Regions from separate parts of the Allobosea sp. FW305-C-101 genome, predicted to be linked through region 2. Evidence: riboswitches for the same ligand, from Rfam matches in the RefSeq annotation. Region 2 holds a riboswitch; each other region holds the start of a gene.
What was found. Region 2 has a riboswitch for thiamine pyrophosphate ahead of thiC (phosphomethylpyrimidine synthase ThiC). Riboswitches for the same ligand answer to the same signal wherever they lie in the genome.

Region 1: linked by a shared signal. The riboswitch ahead of AC3WMA_RS07295 (LuxE/PaaK family acyltransferase) and the one ahead of thiC (phosphomethylpyrimidine synthase ThiC) in region 2 are both predicted to bind thiamine pyrophosphate.
Region 3: linked by a shared signal. The riboswitch ahead of thiO (glycine oxidase ThiO) and the one ahead of thiC (phosphomethylpyrimidine synthase ThiC) in region 2 are both predicted to bind thiamine pyrophosphate.

What each region holds. Positions count from the first base shown of each region.
Region 1 covers NZ_JBYSYT010000001.1:1,542,567-1,547,726, reverse strand. The annotation lists gene AC3WMA_RS07300 (acyl-CoA reductase) at 1-612, opposite strand, end outside; gene AC3WMA_RS07295 (LuxE/PaaK family acyltransferase) at 618-1,694, opposite strand; TPP riboswitch at 1,781-1,909, opposite strand; gene rfbA (glucose-1-phosphate thymidylyltransferase RfbA) at 2,550-3,425, opposite strand; gene rfbD (dTDP-4-dehydrorhamnose reductase) at 3,422-4,330, opposite strand; gene rfbC (dTDP-4-dehydrorhamnose 3,5-epimerase) at 4,330-4,887, opposite strand; gene rfbB (dTDP-glucose 4,6-dehydratase) at 4,900-5,160, opposite strand, start outside.
Region 2 covers NZ_JBYSYT010000004.1:291,850-297,009, reverse strand. The annotation lists gene AC3WMA_RS18915 (polysaccharide deacetylase family protein) at 1-638, shown strand, start outside; gene AC3WMA_RS18910 (OmpA family protein) at 751-2,922, shown strand; gene AC3WMA_RS18905 (hypothetical protein) at 3,354-3,551, shown strand; TPP riboswitch at 3,766-3,870, shown strand; gene thiC (phosphomethylpyrimidine synthase ThiC) at 3,949-5,160, shown strand, end outside.
Region 3 covers NZ_JBYSYT010000001.1:539,981-545,140, forward strand. The annotation lists gene thiS (sulfur carrier protein ThiS) at 1-157, opposite strand, end outside; gene thiO (glycine oxidase ThiO) at 141-1,136, opposite strand; TPP riboswitch at 1,215-1,316, opposite strand; tRNA gene AC3WMA_RS02550 (tRNA-Ser) at 1,525-1,615, shown strand; gene AC3WMA_RS02555 (hypothetical protein) at 1,710-2,057, opposite strand; gene AC3WMA_RS02560 (amino acid ABC transporter permease) at 2,120-2,632, opposite strand; gene AC3WMA_RS02565 (hypothetical protein) at 2,692-3,981, opposite strand; gene AC3WMA_RS02570 (LysR substrate-binding domain-containing protein) at 4,162-5,043, shown strand; gene AC3WMA_RS02575 (S41 family peptidase) at 5,060-5,160, opposite strand, start outside.

The DNA of each region.
Region 1 (5,160 bases), on a different contig from region 2:
GATCTCGGGGTCGATCTCGGCGAGAAGGCTCGCGAACCAGCCCGCCGTCAGCGGCTCAACCGAGGCGAGCTTGCCGATATTGCCCGCCTTGACCAGCAGGCCGCAGATCAGGCTCCAGAGCGAGAGCGCCGGCACATTACCCGCCCAGACATGCAGCAGCAGCTCCGGGCCATGGGCGCGCAGATAACCGCCCTTGGGCGTCGGCTGGAAACCGTCGAGCAGGCCGGGATTGGCGAAGTCCTCGGCCAGGAAACGCAGGAGCTGCGGGCGCCGGAAGGTCTTGAGATAGCCGGTGAGGCCGAGCCGGACCGTCTCACGATCATAGCCGGTGACGATCGGCAGCAGGTGCTCGGCCTTGCGCCGCAGCGGGTGGCTGCGGTCGAGCAGGCGCGCGATGGCGGCATCGATCGCGGTGACGATGCGCGCCGTCTCCATCCGCTTCAGCTTGGCGCGGGCGTTGTCGCGCACATGCGTGCAGAGCGCTGCGGCCTGCGCCTCGTCGAGCTCCGGCAGCGCGATGGTGGCGCTCTCGCCCCAGGCGCTGTGACTGACCTCGCGCCAGCGCAACGCCTCGCGGTTCAGGCCCGGCAGATGGCCCGCATGCTCGATCACGGCGATCAGCCTCGCGCCGCTGCGAGGAATTCGGCGACCGCGACCGAACAGCCCTTCGAGGCCTCGCCATCGACCCGGCCGAGCAGCTTGAAACCACCCGGCACGATCTCGCCGGCATCCTCGGTCAGGATCGCCGCGACGCAGTTGAAATGGGCGAGGTCGTGATGGACGATCACGCCGCGCTGGCTATCGGGCAGGTCCGCGCCGATCAGCGGATCGACGACGCGGCTGCGGATCCAGTGCGGCCCGGATTTCACCGACGGGCAGACGGCATTGCCGTCGTCATAGAGCTGCGAGCTGAGCTCGGTCATCCCGTACATGTTGATGCAGGCCGAACGCGGCACGCCGAAGGCGGCGCTGAGCCCGTCATAGAACTCGTCCGGCCCCAGTTCGCGCGACTGGCCCTTGAAGCCGCCGGTATCGAGAATGCGGCTGCCTTCCGGCAGGGCGAAGCGCCGGTTGCTCGCTGCGAGCGCGTCCAGCACGGGCACGAAGGAATAGCTCGCGCCGAGCAGTGCATAGGGCTCGCCGCTGGCTTCGGCTTGCGCGAGCGTTGCCAGCAAGCGGCCGAGATCGAGACCGGCGGCATTGATGAAGGTCTCTGAATCCGCCGTGCCGCATTCGCGCTTGGCGAGCGAGAGATAGGTGGCGAGCGAGGAGTTCGGCAGCTCCGTCTCGTTCGGGAAGAGGATGCCCATGCGGATGCGCTCGCGCCCACGCATGAAGCGCGCCCGGAAATTCACCAGCATCGAGCGCTTCCAGACGTCGAGCGTCGGGTGGTAGCTGCGGCCGCGGATGCCTTGCGTCGTGCCGCTGGTCATGAAGACGCGTTCGGCTTGCTCCGGCGGGCTGCAGCTCAGCGTCAGGTCCTTGAAGGCGGTGATCGGCACGGCCGGGATGTCGCGCCAGCGCTTCACCGAGAGCGGCGTGCGGCCGCGCTGCAGGCAGAAGCGCTTATAGGGCTCGTTGTTGCGAAACTGATAGGCGAAGACCTTGAGTGCCATCGCCTCGAACGCGGCTTCCGACGCGTCGGGAAGCGCGATGAACGCCGATAGCGCCGCGATGATCTCGGCTTGCGTCACTTCAACCCACTCCGTTCGGACGCGCGGCCAAGCCGAAGCGTCGATCGCTGGAGGATCACGAGCGCAAGCTGGAATCAGGGCCTGTGACGGCCGCATGTCCCGCATCCCTACGCCGGTATGATCCGGATCAGGTTCGGAGGGTCACCGCGTTGCCGGGCTCGAAAGCCCAGCCGGCGGAATCTCAGCCTCCTAGCGAGGCCCCCCTGGGAACGGATGCAGATGACGAGCGGTGGGCCCTGCTGTCAAGCAGTATAGGAAAAGGCGCCGTGAACTGCGGCCACGGCAATCTCGGTGGCGGACTGTGGCGAAGCTGCTCGGCATGACTATGACAGTGCCGTCATTGGCTTCGAGACGGCTCAGACCGGTGCGCCACTGACAACGGCAGCGTTTGTGCGTCCGCAACATTCCCTGTTGCGCTGCATCTGACGAAGATAGCGGGTTCAGGCGTTTACCATTGATTCACCAACGCATATCGGCGTCATCAGCTTTCCGGTAATGCTGGGCGTGTGGTGGTCAATGTTCGATTGAAGCACATCTAGATCGACCTTAATTCAAGAGGATGCGCCAATGACCAGATGCGATAGCCATTCTCGTTCACATTGGGCGATGCGACCTCCTATCGACGATGGCCCGCCCAAATGGAGCTCGCCCTATATCAGCGTGCCGCTGGGCATAATCGGCGCCCTCGTGCTGACCTTGGCTGCAGTCGCCCTGGGCCTCGCCGATGTCGCCAATCGCGCCGCGAGGTCGATGAGAAGCTCCACGCGTTGACGATGGAGCCCTGACGTTGTCGAGGCCGGGAACTGCTATGCTCCCGAGAGTATTGCAGCCCTGTGTCGACGCATCCGGCGTGAGCTATCCGCCGAGATCGCCCGCGATGCGCAGCAGGTATTGTCCGTAGTCGCTCTTCGCGAGCCTCTCGCCCAGCAGCGTCAACTGCGCAGCCGAAATCCAGCCTCGCCGCGTGGCGATTTCCTCGGGACAGGCGATGCGCAGCCCCTGGCGGCTTTCCAGCGTGCGGACGAACTCGCCCGCTTCCAGAAGGCTGTCGGGCGTGCCGGTATCGAGCCAGGCGAAGCCGCGTCCCATGCACTCGACCGAGAGCGCGCCCCGCTCCAGATAGGTCCGGTTGACATCGGTGATCTCGAGCTCGCCGCGCGGCGACGGCTTGAGGCTTCGGGCGATCTCGACCACTTCGGCGTCGTAGAAATAGAGGCCCGTCACGGCCCAGCTCGATTTCGGCGCCTTCGGCTTCTCTTCGATCGAGATCGCCTTGCCGGCTTTGTCGAACTGGACCACGCCGTAACGCTCGGGGTCGCGGACATGATAGGCGAAGACGGTCGCGCCGCTCGCGCGGGCCGTCGCGCGTGCCATCATCTCCGGCAGGCTGTGGCCGTAATAGAGATTGTCGCCGAGGATCAGGGCTGATGGTTCGCCGGCAACGAAATCGGCGCCGATCAGATAGGCCTGCGCCAGCCCGCCGGGATGGGGCTGCTCGGCATAGGTCAGGCTCATGCCCCAGTCGGAACCGTCGCCGAGCAGGCGCTTGAAGTTCGGCAGGTCATGCGGCGTCGAGATGATCAGCACCTCACGGATGCCGGCCAGCATCAGCGTCGAGAGCGGGTAGTAGATCATCGGCTTGTCGTAGACGGGCAGGAGCTGCTTCGACATCGCCAGCGTCATCGGATGCAGCCGCGTGCCGGAGCCGCCGGCCAGGATGATGCCCTTCATCGTTGCTGCTCCTTGCCTTGATCCCCAAGCAGCCGCGCGACGCAGGCACTGAGCGAGCCCTGCCAATCCGGCAGCCTCACGCCATGAGCCTGTGAAAGCTTGCTGCAATCGAGCCTGGAATTCGCGGGCCGCCGGGCCGGCGTCGGGTAATCGGCTGTGGCGATGCGCTTGACCCGGATTGGCTTGCCGCCCTGCCGCTCGCGCTCGGCGAAGATCGCCTCGGCCACATCGGCCCAGACGGCCTCTCCCGCCGCGCTCATGTGGAACACGCCGCGCAAGCGAGTATCGTCCGTCCGTGCGGTCAGATTGCGCGCGACGGTGAAAATCGCATCGGCGATGTCGAGCGCGCTGGTTGGACACCCAGCCTGGTCGGCGACGACGCCGATCTCGTCGCGCGTCTCGGCGAGGTGCAGCATCGTCTTGACGAAGTTCCTGCCGAAGGGGCTGTAGATCCAGGCCGTGCGCAGGATGGCGTGGTTGTCGGTCGCCGCCGCGACCGCCTGCTCGCCGGCGAGCTTGCTCGCGCCATAGGCCGAGATCGGGCCGGTCGCATCGTCCTCGCGATAGGGCCGGTCGAGCGCGCCGTCGAAGACATAGTCGGTCGAGAGCTGGATCACGGGGATGCCGAGCGCGGCCGCGGCCCGCGCCGCCTCGCCGGCCGCCTCGCCGTTGACGCGCATGGCAAGCTCCGGCTCGCTCTCGGCCTGGTCCACGGCCGTATAGGCGGCGGTGTTGACGATCACGTCGGGCCGGGCCGATCGCAGGGCGGGCGCGACCGTCTTCGGGACGGCGAGATCGAGGTCGGGGCGGCGCAGCGCGATGACCTCAACGCCGACCGGAATACGTTCCAGCATGGCGCAGACGACTTGCCCGGTCCAACCGGTGACGGCGATACGGAGTGTCATCAGTCGAAATAGCGCAGCATCTCGGCGAGGCGAGGATGCTTGCGGTCCTTGTCGGAGAGGGTGAGGCCGGAGAGCGGCAGCCGCCAGTCGATGCCGAGCGCCGGGTCGTCGAAGGCGAGCCCGTGATCGTTCTCGGGCGCGTAAGGAGCCGTGACCTTGTAGAGCACCTCGGTATCCGGTTCGAGCGTGACGAAGCCATGGGCGAAGCCGACCGGAACCAGCAATTGCTTCCAGTTTTCGGCGGAAAGCTCGACCGCGACATGCTTGCCGAAGGTTGGCGAGGCGGCCCGGATATCGACGGCGACATCGAGGATGCGGCCGCGCGTGACCCGCACCAGCTTATCCTGCGCGAAGGGCGGCGACTGGAAATGCAGGCCGCGCAGCGTTCCGACCGGCGCCGACAACGACTGGTTGTCCTGGACGAAATCGAGATCGAGCCCGGCCTCGGCAAAGGCCTTGCGGCTCCAGGTTTCCGAGAAGAAGCCGCGATGGTCGCCGAATTTCTTCGGCGTGACGATCTTGACGGCCGGGATCGCCGTTGCCTCGACGCTCAGCATGTCTTCCCCCGCTCAGGCCGCGCCGAGGCGCTCGCCGCGATAGACGCCGGACCGGATATCGCCCCACCACGTGGGGTTGGCGAGATACCATTCGACCGTACGGCGCAGGCCCGTCTCGAAGGTCTCCTTCGGTGCCCAGCCGAGCTCGCGGCCGATCTTGCCGGCATCGATCGCATAGCGCGCGTCATGGCCCGGCCGGTCGGTGACATAGGTGATCAGGCGCGCGCGCGCTCCCTTCGGATCGGGCCGCAACTCGTCGAGGAGGGCGCAGAT
Region 2 (5,160 bases):
TCCCGGCGAGCTTCTTCGTGCCCGCCGTCACCGCCCTGCTCTATCCGGACGAGCAGCGCCGCATCATCGGCGCCGGCCATGAGATCGGCCTCCATGGCTGGATTCACGAGGTCAACACGGCGGTGCCGCCCGAAAACGAGCGTGAACTGCATCTGCGCTCGGCCGATACGCTGGAGAAGGTCACCGGCATCCGGCCCGTCGGCATGCGCACCCCGTCCTGGGATTTCTCCGATGTGACGCTCTCGATCGAGCGCGAGCTCGGCCTGCTCTACGATTCCTCGCTCTTCGCCGATGACGACCCCTACGAGATCGTCGAGAAGGGCGAGCCGACGGGCATCGTCGAACTGCCGGTGGAATGGATCCGCGACGACGCGCCCTATCTCAGCATGAACCGCTTCCAGGGACTCAGGCCGTATACCTCGCCGGAAGCGGTCTTCGACATTTTCCGCCGCGAGTTCGAGGGCGCCTATGCCGAAGGCGGGCTCTTCCTGCTGACCATGCACCCGCATGTCATCACCTATCGCTCGCGCTTCTGGATCCTCGAGGAGTTGGTCCGCCTCGCCAAGGCGAAGGGCGATTGCTGGTTCGCGACCCATGCCGAGATCGCGGCTTATGTGAAGGCCGAGGCCGGCCTCTAAAACGCCGCAGCACGGGAACCCTTGCCCGATTCCCGCCGTTTTCGCTTCATCGGGGGTTCAGGCCGGAAGCGGCCTGATACCCGCACGTTGAAACATAACGACGGGAATAAAGATGCGCACGAAACGTTGGTTGCTGGTCGGGACTGTCCTGCCGGCCCTCGTCCTTTCGCAAGCCGGGCAGGCCTTCGCCGAGGCCGGATACCGGGTCGCACAGGCCCCCGCCGCCGGAGATGACGATCCACGCGGGCCACGGCGCCCGCAGCCGCCAGGAGGAGCACAGCCCGGCCAGCAGCGTGGGCCGGAACGGCCTGCCGCGCCCGCTGCACCCGCCCAGCCGCAGGCCCCGCGCCCGCCACAGATGCAGCCCGCGCCGTCCGTGCCCCGGGCGCAACCGCCCGCCATGCCTGCACCGCAGCCGCGTGCCGAGCCGCCCGCGATGCGCCAGCAGCTCGAGCGCCCGGCCACGCCGCGTGAGGCGCCTGCCGTGCCGCGCGCTGCGCCGACCCCCAGTGAAGCCCCGGCAGCCCGCCCGACACCGCCGCGTCCGCCGGCGGAGCCGACCGTTCCGCGTGCGGCGCCTCAGCCGGTAGCGCCGCCGGCCGCAGCTCCCCAACCGGGTGCGGGCGCGCCGCCCTCGGCGGTTCCGCGCGGTGGTCCGGCCGTTCCGCCCTCGGCTGCACCGACCCAGCCTCGCCCGCCGGCCGCGCCGCCCGCCGCGGCTCCGAGTGCGCCCGCCCAGCCGGGCGCTGGTGCCCCGCCATCAGCCGTTCCGCGTGGCGGCCCGGCCGTTCCCCCCTCGGCGGCACCGGGGCAGCCTCGTCCGCCGGGAACGCCACCTGCGACGGCGCCCGCCGCTCCGTCCCAGCCAGGAGCTCCCGCTCAGCCTGGCGCTGGCGCTCCGCCCTCCGCCGTTCCGCGCGGCGGTCCTGCTGTTCCGCCTTCGGCGCAGCCATCCCAGCCGCGCCCGCCGGCTGCGACCCCGCAGCCCGGCGCTCCCGCACAGCCCGGAACGGCCGCTCCGACTCCGCCTCCGCCCGCGGGCACTGCCCCGGCCCAGCCTGCGCAGCCCGCTCCCGGAACGCCTCCGGCCGGTGCGCCCGGCGCTCCCGCTCCGGCCCAGCCCGGCGCAACAGCTCCGACGCCGACGCCGCCCGCCGGCGCAGCGCCCGGCCAGCCCGGCCGCCCAGCTCCCGGCATGCCCTCCGGCGGAGCGCCCGGCACGGCCGCGCCGGTTCCTCCCCAGTCCGGAGCCGCTCCGGGGCAGCCGCCGGCCGGGCCTCCCGGCCAGCCGCCCCAGCGTGAGGGCCGCCGCGGCGGCATCTCGCCGGGCGTGGCCGGCGCGATCGGCCTCGGCGCCGGTGTCCTCGGCGGCATCATGGCGACGCAAGGGGCGCAGCGCTTCGAGGATATCCGCAGCCGCCGCGAGGAACGGCGCGAGGGCGACGTCACCATCATCCGCGAGCCCGGCCGCACCATCATCCGCGACGATGACGGCCGCGCCATCATCCGCCGCGACGAGGATCAGCGCTTCCGCGATCTCGGCTGGCAGGGCCGCTCCGAGCGCCGCGATGGCGAGAATCGCACGATCTTCGAGCGGCCGGACGGCACGCGCATCGTCACCGTCACGGACGAGGAGGGCCGGCTGATCCGCCGCACCCGCATCGACCGCGACAACCGCGAGGTGATCATCATCGACAACACGCTGCGGGATCGTCCGGGGCGCTTTGCCGACGATGTCGTCGTGCTGCCGCCGCCGCCGCTGCCGATCCCGCGCGAGCGCTATATCGTCGATGCGGACCAGGCCGACGAGGACTTGATCTACGAGACGATCACCGCGCCGCCGATCGCCGCGATCCCGCGCCGCTACACGCTGGACGAGGTCCGCTACTCGCCGGACCTGCGTGCCCGCATGCGCAGCGTCGACATCGACACGATCAATTTCGACTCCGGCTCGTGGCAGGTCGGAGGCGATCAGGGTCGCCGTCTGGCGGTGATCGCGGATTCAGTGAAGCGCGCCTTGCAGCGCTCGCCCAACGAGGTCTTCCTCGTCGAGGGGCACACCGACGCCGTCGGCGCCGATGTCGACAATCTCTCGCTCTCCGATCGCCGCGCGCAGTCGGTCGCGGAGATTCTGACGCGCGACTTCCAGATCCCGCCGGAGAACCTGACGACCCAGGGCTATGGCGAGCAGTACCTGAAGGTGAACACGCAGGAGGCCGCGCGCGAGAACCGGCGCGTCACGCTCCGGCGCATCACCCCGCTGCTCAGCGGCCAGAACCAGTAACGATCGGGTCGGGCCGCTTTTCAGGCAGCCCCACTCTTCGGCAGGCGCAGGGAACACCCGTTCCCTGCGCCTGTTTCGTTTCCGGAGGATGACCGAAGGAAGATGCCGCCATGAGGAAATTTGTTCTGGTTCTCGCGGGAGTGCTCGTTGCGGGCATACCCATCGCAGCCTCGGTGCAGGCGCAGACCAGCCCGCCTCCGCCCACGCAGCGGGCTCCCGGCGTTCCGCCGGCTCCACGATCCAGCGAAGCCGCTCGTCCTCCGGCGCCCGACACCCTCGCACCTCGCGACGAGAAGCGCGGCAGCGGCGGGGAGAGGGCGCAGGTCCGGCCCGAGCGCGATCCGCCGATGCCGAAGCCGGTGCCCTCGATCATCGCACCTCGAACGACCGGGTTGAGGATTTGGTAGGGTTGCCGGGATAGCGTGCCCGCCATGAGCGACGCCATCTCCCTCGCCACCAGCATCGTCACGATGCAGGCCGCCTCGACGCAGCAGGCGCTGTCTGTCGAGATGCTCAAGCAGAATGCGCAGGCCGAGCAGGGTCTCGTCGCCATGCTTCAGCAGAGCGTCGAGCAGACGCAAGCCGCGCTGCCGGCCGGACAGGGCACGCTGGTCGACCGCACCGCCTGAGGTTGCTGATTTCCAACGGAGCCGCCGCGTCATCCCGGACAAGCTGCGGAGCAGCGCCGATCCGGGATCCATCATAAGGCGCTGCGTTCTACGATGGATCCCGGGGCAAGCCCGGGATGACGTCGCGGTTTCGAGGAAGCCAGAGCCTTCTTCACGACCCGATCGCTTATTTGCACAGCCCGTTGCCAAGCGGCGGCGCTGCGCCTAACCTCGTCTGCGTTCCGAGGGGTGCCCGCAAGGGCTGAGACGGCTTTCGAAGCTGAACCCATCGAACCTGATCCGGGTCATACCGGCGGAGGGACTGGAACGCGGTGCAGCCTTGGCCTGCACCCGCATCACAGCGCTTGAACCGCTTCGACGCCGGATCTCCTGACCTGTACCAAGGAGGAGATCCCCCATGAATGCCCACACCAAACCTCAGAAGAACACTATCAAGACTGCGCCGCAGAGCGTGACGACGGGGCCGATCATCGGCTCGCGCAAGATCTATGTCGCGGCGCCCGAGCATCCCGAGATGCGCGTGCCCTTCCGCGAGGTCGTGCTGACGACCGATGCCGAGCCGCCGGTGCGCCTCTACGACCCCTCCGGCCCCTTCACCGAGACCGATGCGAAGATCGATCTCAATGCCGGCCTTATCCAGCCGCGCCGCGCCTGGCTCGACGCGCGCGGCTTCGAGCAGGTCGTGGGGCGCGCCGTTACCGCAGCCGATAACGGCAACATCTCGGCCGAGCAGCTCGTGCCCGCCTGCCCGGCGCAGCGCCCGATCCTGCAAGCCAAGCCCGGCCAGCTGACGACGCAGTACGAGTTCGCCAGGGCCGGCATCGTCACGCCCGAGATGATCTATGTCGCGCATCGCGAGAATCTCGGCCGTGCCGCCATGCTGGAAGGGGCGCGGGAGCGCCATGCCGATGGCGAGAGCTTCGGGGCGAGCGTGCCGGAATTCGTCACGCCGGAATTCGTCCGCGACGAGATCGCGCGCGGCCGCGCCATCATCCCCGCCAATATCAACCATCCCGAGCTGGAGCCGATGGCGATCGGCCGCAATTTCCTGGTCAAGATCAACGCCAATATCGGCAATTCGGCCGTCACCTCCGGCGCTGCCGAGGAGGTCGAGAAGCTGGTCTGGGCGATCCGCTGGGGCGCCGACACGGTGATGGACCTCTCCACCGGCCGCAACATCCACAATATCCGCTCCTGGATCCTCAGAAATTCGCCCGTGCCGATCGGCACCGTGCCGATCTATCAGGCGCTGGAGAAGGTCGGCGGCGATCCGATCAAGCTCGACTGGGAGGTGTTCAAGGACACGCTGATCGAGCAGGCCGAGCAGGGCGTCGACTATTTCACCATCCATGCCGGCGTGAGGCTGCCCTATGTTCCGCTGACGGCATCGCGCGTCACCGGCATCGTCTCGCGTGGCGGCTCGATCATGGCGCGCTGGTGCCTTGCGCATCACCGCGAGAGCTTCCTCTACGAGCGCTTCGACGAGATCTGCGAGATCATGCGCCGCTACGACGTCTCGTTCTCGCTGGGCGACGGCCTGCGCCCGGGCTCGATCGCCGACGCCAATGACCGGGCCCAGTTCGCCGAGCTGGAGACGCTGGGGGAACTC
Region 3 (5,160 bases), on a different contig from region 2:
CCTCGCTTAAGGCCGTCTCGGCGCGCTTGCGGGCCGGCACGAAATCGCCATTCAGCGCGGTCGCGACGATGCGGCCGGCAAAGCCCAGCTCGGCCAGCGCCTCGGCCAAGGTCTTCGCGGCAACGGTCTGAGGCGCGCCGTTAAGCAGCAAGGTCATGCAGCATCTCCGGTGTGGATTGCGGGTTCAGCGCGGCCTCGGCTGCCATCCGCGCCATGGCGGGGCTGAGCAGGAAGCCGTGGCGATAGAGCCCGTTGACATGGATCACCCGACCACGACGCGTCAGCCGCGGCAGGTTGTCGGGAAAGGCCGGGCGGGCATCAGTGCCGATCTCGACCACCTCGGCTTCAGCGAAGGCCGGATGCAGCGCATAAGCTGCGCCGAGCAGTTCCAGCATGGCGCGGGCGGAGATGCGGCGGCGCTCGCCGCTCTCGATCATGGTCGCGCCGACCATGAAGAGCCCGTCGCCGCGCGGGACGATGTAGAGCGGGATGCGCGGATGGAGCAGCCGGACCGGCCGCGACAGGCTGATATCGTCGCTGCGCAGCAGCAGCATCTCGCCTTTGACCCCGCGTAGATCCGGCAGGACGTCGCGGGCCGCCAATCCCCGGCAATCGAGCACGATATCGGCATCGAGATCGGCCGGCTCCGCGGCGCTGTCGAATTGAATGACGGCACCGTTCGCGACAAGACGCTCGGCGAGCACAAAGATGGCTCTACGGGGGTCGAGATGCCCTTCGCCCGCGAAGAACAGCCCGCGCGAAAAAAGCCCGGCGAGATCGGGCTCCAGCCCGGCGATGGCTTCGCCGTCGATCTCCTCGAACTGGATGGTGCGCTGCCCGAAACGACGCAGCTCCGAACGATCGCGACTGGGCGCCACAACAAGCGTGCCATTGCGCACGACACCGCCGGCATAGCGCTCCCACCAATCGGCCGCCTGCTGACCAAGCCGGATCACCGGTTCCTCGGCACTCTCGCCCTCGCACCAGGGCGCGAGCATGCCCCCGGCATACCAGGAGCAAGCCTCGGCGCCGACGCGCGGGCCGCGCTCATGGATGGTTACCTGTACGCCGCGCGCCAGCAGTTCCGTCGCGCAGGCTAAACCGACGACGCCGGCGCCGACCACCGCGACATTCAGGCCCGACTGAAGGCGTTGCGCCGTCATGCTCTTCCCTGCTCCCGGAAAGGCAGCGGCCTGGGGCACGAGCAAGACATCTGCGAGCCGAAGACCGTTCCCTTCGCCGGCATTACCCGGATCAGGTACGATGGGTTGGCGCGGAACACGCCTCTCAGCCTTTCGGCACCCCAACGGACAGGTTCAATCTAGTGGCTGGCCAGCGGAGGAGCAAGGCAAGCCGACGCAGGGCTCGACTGTGTGCTGTGCTGGTTGCTGCGGGGGTCCCCAGAGCACTCCCTTCACACGGGAGTGCTCTGGGGTTGGCTTGGACACATGCACAGGCTGCGCAAAGGAAATTGCCGGCGAGACTTGTCAAACGCCTCGGCAATCGGGCATAGAGCCTCTCGCCGGAGACGTGGCCGAGAGGCTGAAGGCACTCGTTTGCTAAATGAGCATACCCCACAAGGGTATCGAGGGTTCGAATCCCTCCGTCTCCGCCACTTTTTCCTTCGATTTTCCAATCGCTTGGATTGGGCACGAAAGCGATCTCGCAAAAGAAGCGCGAGCGCTTTTGCGCAGCGCTCGCGAATCTCCTCAGCCTTTCGGCAGCGGCATGAACCGCACCTGTCCAGCGAGTGCGTTGGCGTGGCTTCTCAAGCTGGGGATACCGGGCCTGAAAGGCCACGGATGATCGTGACTTCGCCCGTTTCGACGGAATTGCCACAGTCGGTGAGCGCGCGGAAATACCGATGCCATGTCGATGGGGCTCGCTGCGCGGTCAGGCCGCCGCCCTGTCACAAACGGCACGGCCTGGAAGAGCGCGACATAGACCCTGGCGAAAAGCTGCAGGGCCTTGTTGCCGGAAACGGCGAGGATCGCGAGCCCGGTGCCGCCGACGATGACGCCGGCAATGGCGACCAACGTGACTTGCAGCGTGACCAAGACACCCGCGCCGATCACGCCCCCTGGCGGCCAAGATACTGTCCCAGTCGAGCGCCAACATCTCAGGCCCCCATCATGCCCGGAAGCCGGATGCGCCGCTGGACCCCTTCCATCAGGCGCAGGATGGCGACGTTCAGCGCCATATAGGCGAGCGTCACCACGATGAAGGATTCATAGGGTTGCGCGGTGAAATCGACGAGCTGCCGCGCCTGGCCGCTGAGTTCGAGCAGCCCGATCGTCGAAGCGACCGCGGAATTCTTCGAGATGATCAGAAACTCGGAGGTCAGCGGCGGCAGGATGCGCCGGAAGCATTGCGGCAGCAGCACGTGGCGGAATGCCGGGACCAGCCGGAAACCGAGTGCCTGCGCGGCCCGGAGCTGGCCGGGCGGCAGGGCGGCGAGCCCGGCGCGGACCTGCTCGCAGATGCGCGCGCCGGTGAAGAAGCCGAGCGCCAGCACGGAGACGACGAAGACCTGGGTGCTCGGCGTGATGCTCTTGATCCAGTCGCCGACCGTCGTGGGCAAGACCTCCGGCATGACGAAAAACCAGATGAAGAACTGAACGATCAGCGGCACGTTGCGGCAGCACCCAGGCAAGTCGATAGCATCGTCTTCATGTCGATGATCCTCCCTCGCTAAGAACTGACGATCGACGAGACGTCGATCACGTACATCTGCCGCTCATGCTCGTGCATCGAATCGATGCAGACGCGGCGGCCGTCCTGGCTCCAGCGCGGATGGAGATCGCAACGGTTCTCCTTGGTCAGCGCGGGATCGGTGTAGAAGCTGCCGATGTCGTGACGGACGCCCCTGGCGATGTCGTAGAGGATCAGAATCCGCTCGTTGCTGGCGGGGTCGGGGTAGGTGTCGGTCAGGAGCCAGCGCTGGTCGACCGGCGAATAGGTCATGTGACCGTTCTCGGTCAGCACGCCCCGGCCGATGACGGACACGCCGACCGGCTCCGCATCGGCGTAGAGATGGTAGTGGATCGAGCCGGCATGCGGCCCCCAGACGATGATGTGGCCGTCGTCGCGCCAGAGCGGATGGGAAATCTGGTACTCGGACTTCTCGTAATCGAAGGTGCCGACCGCGCCCGGGTCGAAATCATCCTGCAATTGCGGCAGCGGGTGGTCCGAGCATTCCAGCAGCCGGATATTGCCGCCGTCGGGGTCCATCGTGATCAGTCGATGGAGGAAGCAGGTCTCGTCCTCGACGCGCTCGGTCCAGCGATGCAGGAAGAGGATGCGGCTGGAGAACGGGTTGATCTCGATATGGCTGACCCAGTGGATCGCCTTGTCCATGGACGGGCGCTGATCCAGGGCCTTGAGATCGGCATAGCTGACGAGCAGCCGGGTCTCGCCGGTCTCGATGTCGAGCCGGTGGATGCCGTCATCGGCCGGGCAGAGCGGCAGGTCGGTGCGGCGGCCGGCAAGCCCGACATAGCCGATGGTGCGGTGGGTGACGTAGAGCCGCTCGTAATCGACGGTCAGCGCGTAACGGCCATTGGGAGCCGCCACATAGATCGGCGTGTCGAGGTCCCGCGAGCTGCCGCTGGCGAGATCGAAGATGACCGAGCCGAAGCCGGGATAGAGCCCCCTGCCGTGACGGGTGCGGACATTGTAGATCAGCCGTTCGCTGCGGGCCGCATCGAGCCATTGCAGCTGGGCGCCCATCTGCCAGTTCCAGGCGGTCGTCCGCCCGCACGGGTGGAAGGCGCCGTCACCGGCCAGGTCGAAATGGCCGACTTCGGCGGCGCTGTCCGGCATCAGCTCGAAGTCGCGCGCCGCGACACGATGGCCGAGCAGCAGACGATCGCCGGCGCCCCAGTTGGTCTTGTCGTAATAGCCGAAGAAGTGATGGCCGGGGCCGCCCCCGACCCGGTGGGTCGGGCAGCTTCGCGCGATCGGTTGAACCAGGCTGTGCATCGCCGCCACTTGTGCTTTCGAGATCCGGGCGGAGCTGCCCGCAGCGGTTCCGTCATCCGAAAACGGTGAGGAACAGGCCGCGAAGCTAATTCCTCAAGGGGATGAAAAAAAATTCTTTCTTAGAACATCCGTATGCAGAAATGATATACAGCAGGCGCCGTCGACACTGAGAGGACCGTCATGGGCAGGCCGTTGAATTTCCAGCAGATCCAGGTCTTCAAGACGGTGATGGAAACCGGCACGACGACCAAGGCCGCGATCGCGCTCAACACGACCCAGCCCTCGATCAGCCGCAAGCTCGCCGACCTGCAACAGGCCGCCGGGCTGCAGCTCTTCGAATTGCATCACGGAAGGCTGCGCCCGACCCGCGAAGGGCGGCATCTCTACCAATCGGTCCGCAAGCATTTCGAGGGGTTGGAGAAGATCGAGACCGTGGTCGGCATCCTCCGGAAATCCGGTGCGGGGGTGCTGCGCATCGGCAGCACCCCGACGCTCGCCACGGGCCTGCTGCCGAAGGTGATCGACCGCTTCATGCAGCGCTTCCCCGGCACCTTCATCAACCTGCAGACGGAGGCGACCCCGCAGCTCGAAGAGCATCTGCGTCAGGAGCTGGTCGATATCGCTCTCACCACCGGGACGATGGACACGGCCTTGTTTCAGTGCACGACGATCGCCCGGTCGAAGGCGGTCTGCATCGTGCCCCACGAGCACGAACTCGCCGGCCTGCCCTCGGTCGATCTCGACATGCTCCAGCGCTACCGGCTGATCCTGCTCAACGATTCCGACAATATCGTCATCCGCATGCGCGAATTGCTGGCCGTGGGCGGCTATCCCGAGGATGTCGCGGTGGAGACCAACTCGTCGATCACCATCTGCGCGCTGGTCGCTGCCGGCGTCGGGATCGGCGTCGTCAACCCCTATGTCGCCAACACGTTTGCCGGACAGTTCGCGATCAAGGACCTCAACCCGCCGATCCCGGTCGAGGTGTTGCTGGCGCAATCGATCACGATGGCGCCGTCGATGCTGACCAAGGCCTTTTCCGAGATGCTGGCTTCGCCCTAAGCGCCTCGACGAAAGTTCAGGCTCCGCGCCGCGCCATCGCCAGGGCGCGGTCGAGGATCGTGTCGGTCTCGCCCAGCCAATCCGACATCCGTGCTTCCATGAACAGATCGGGGGCAA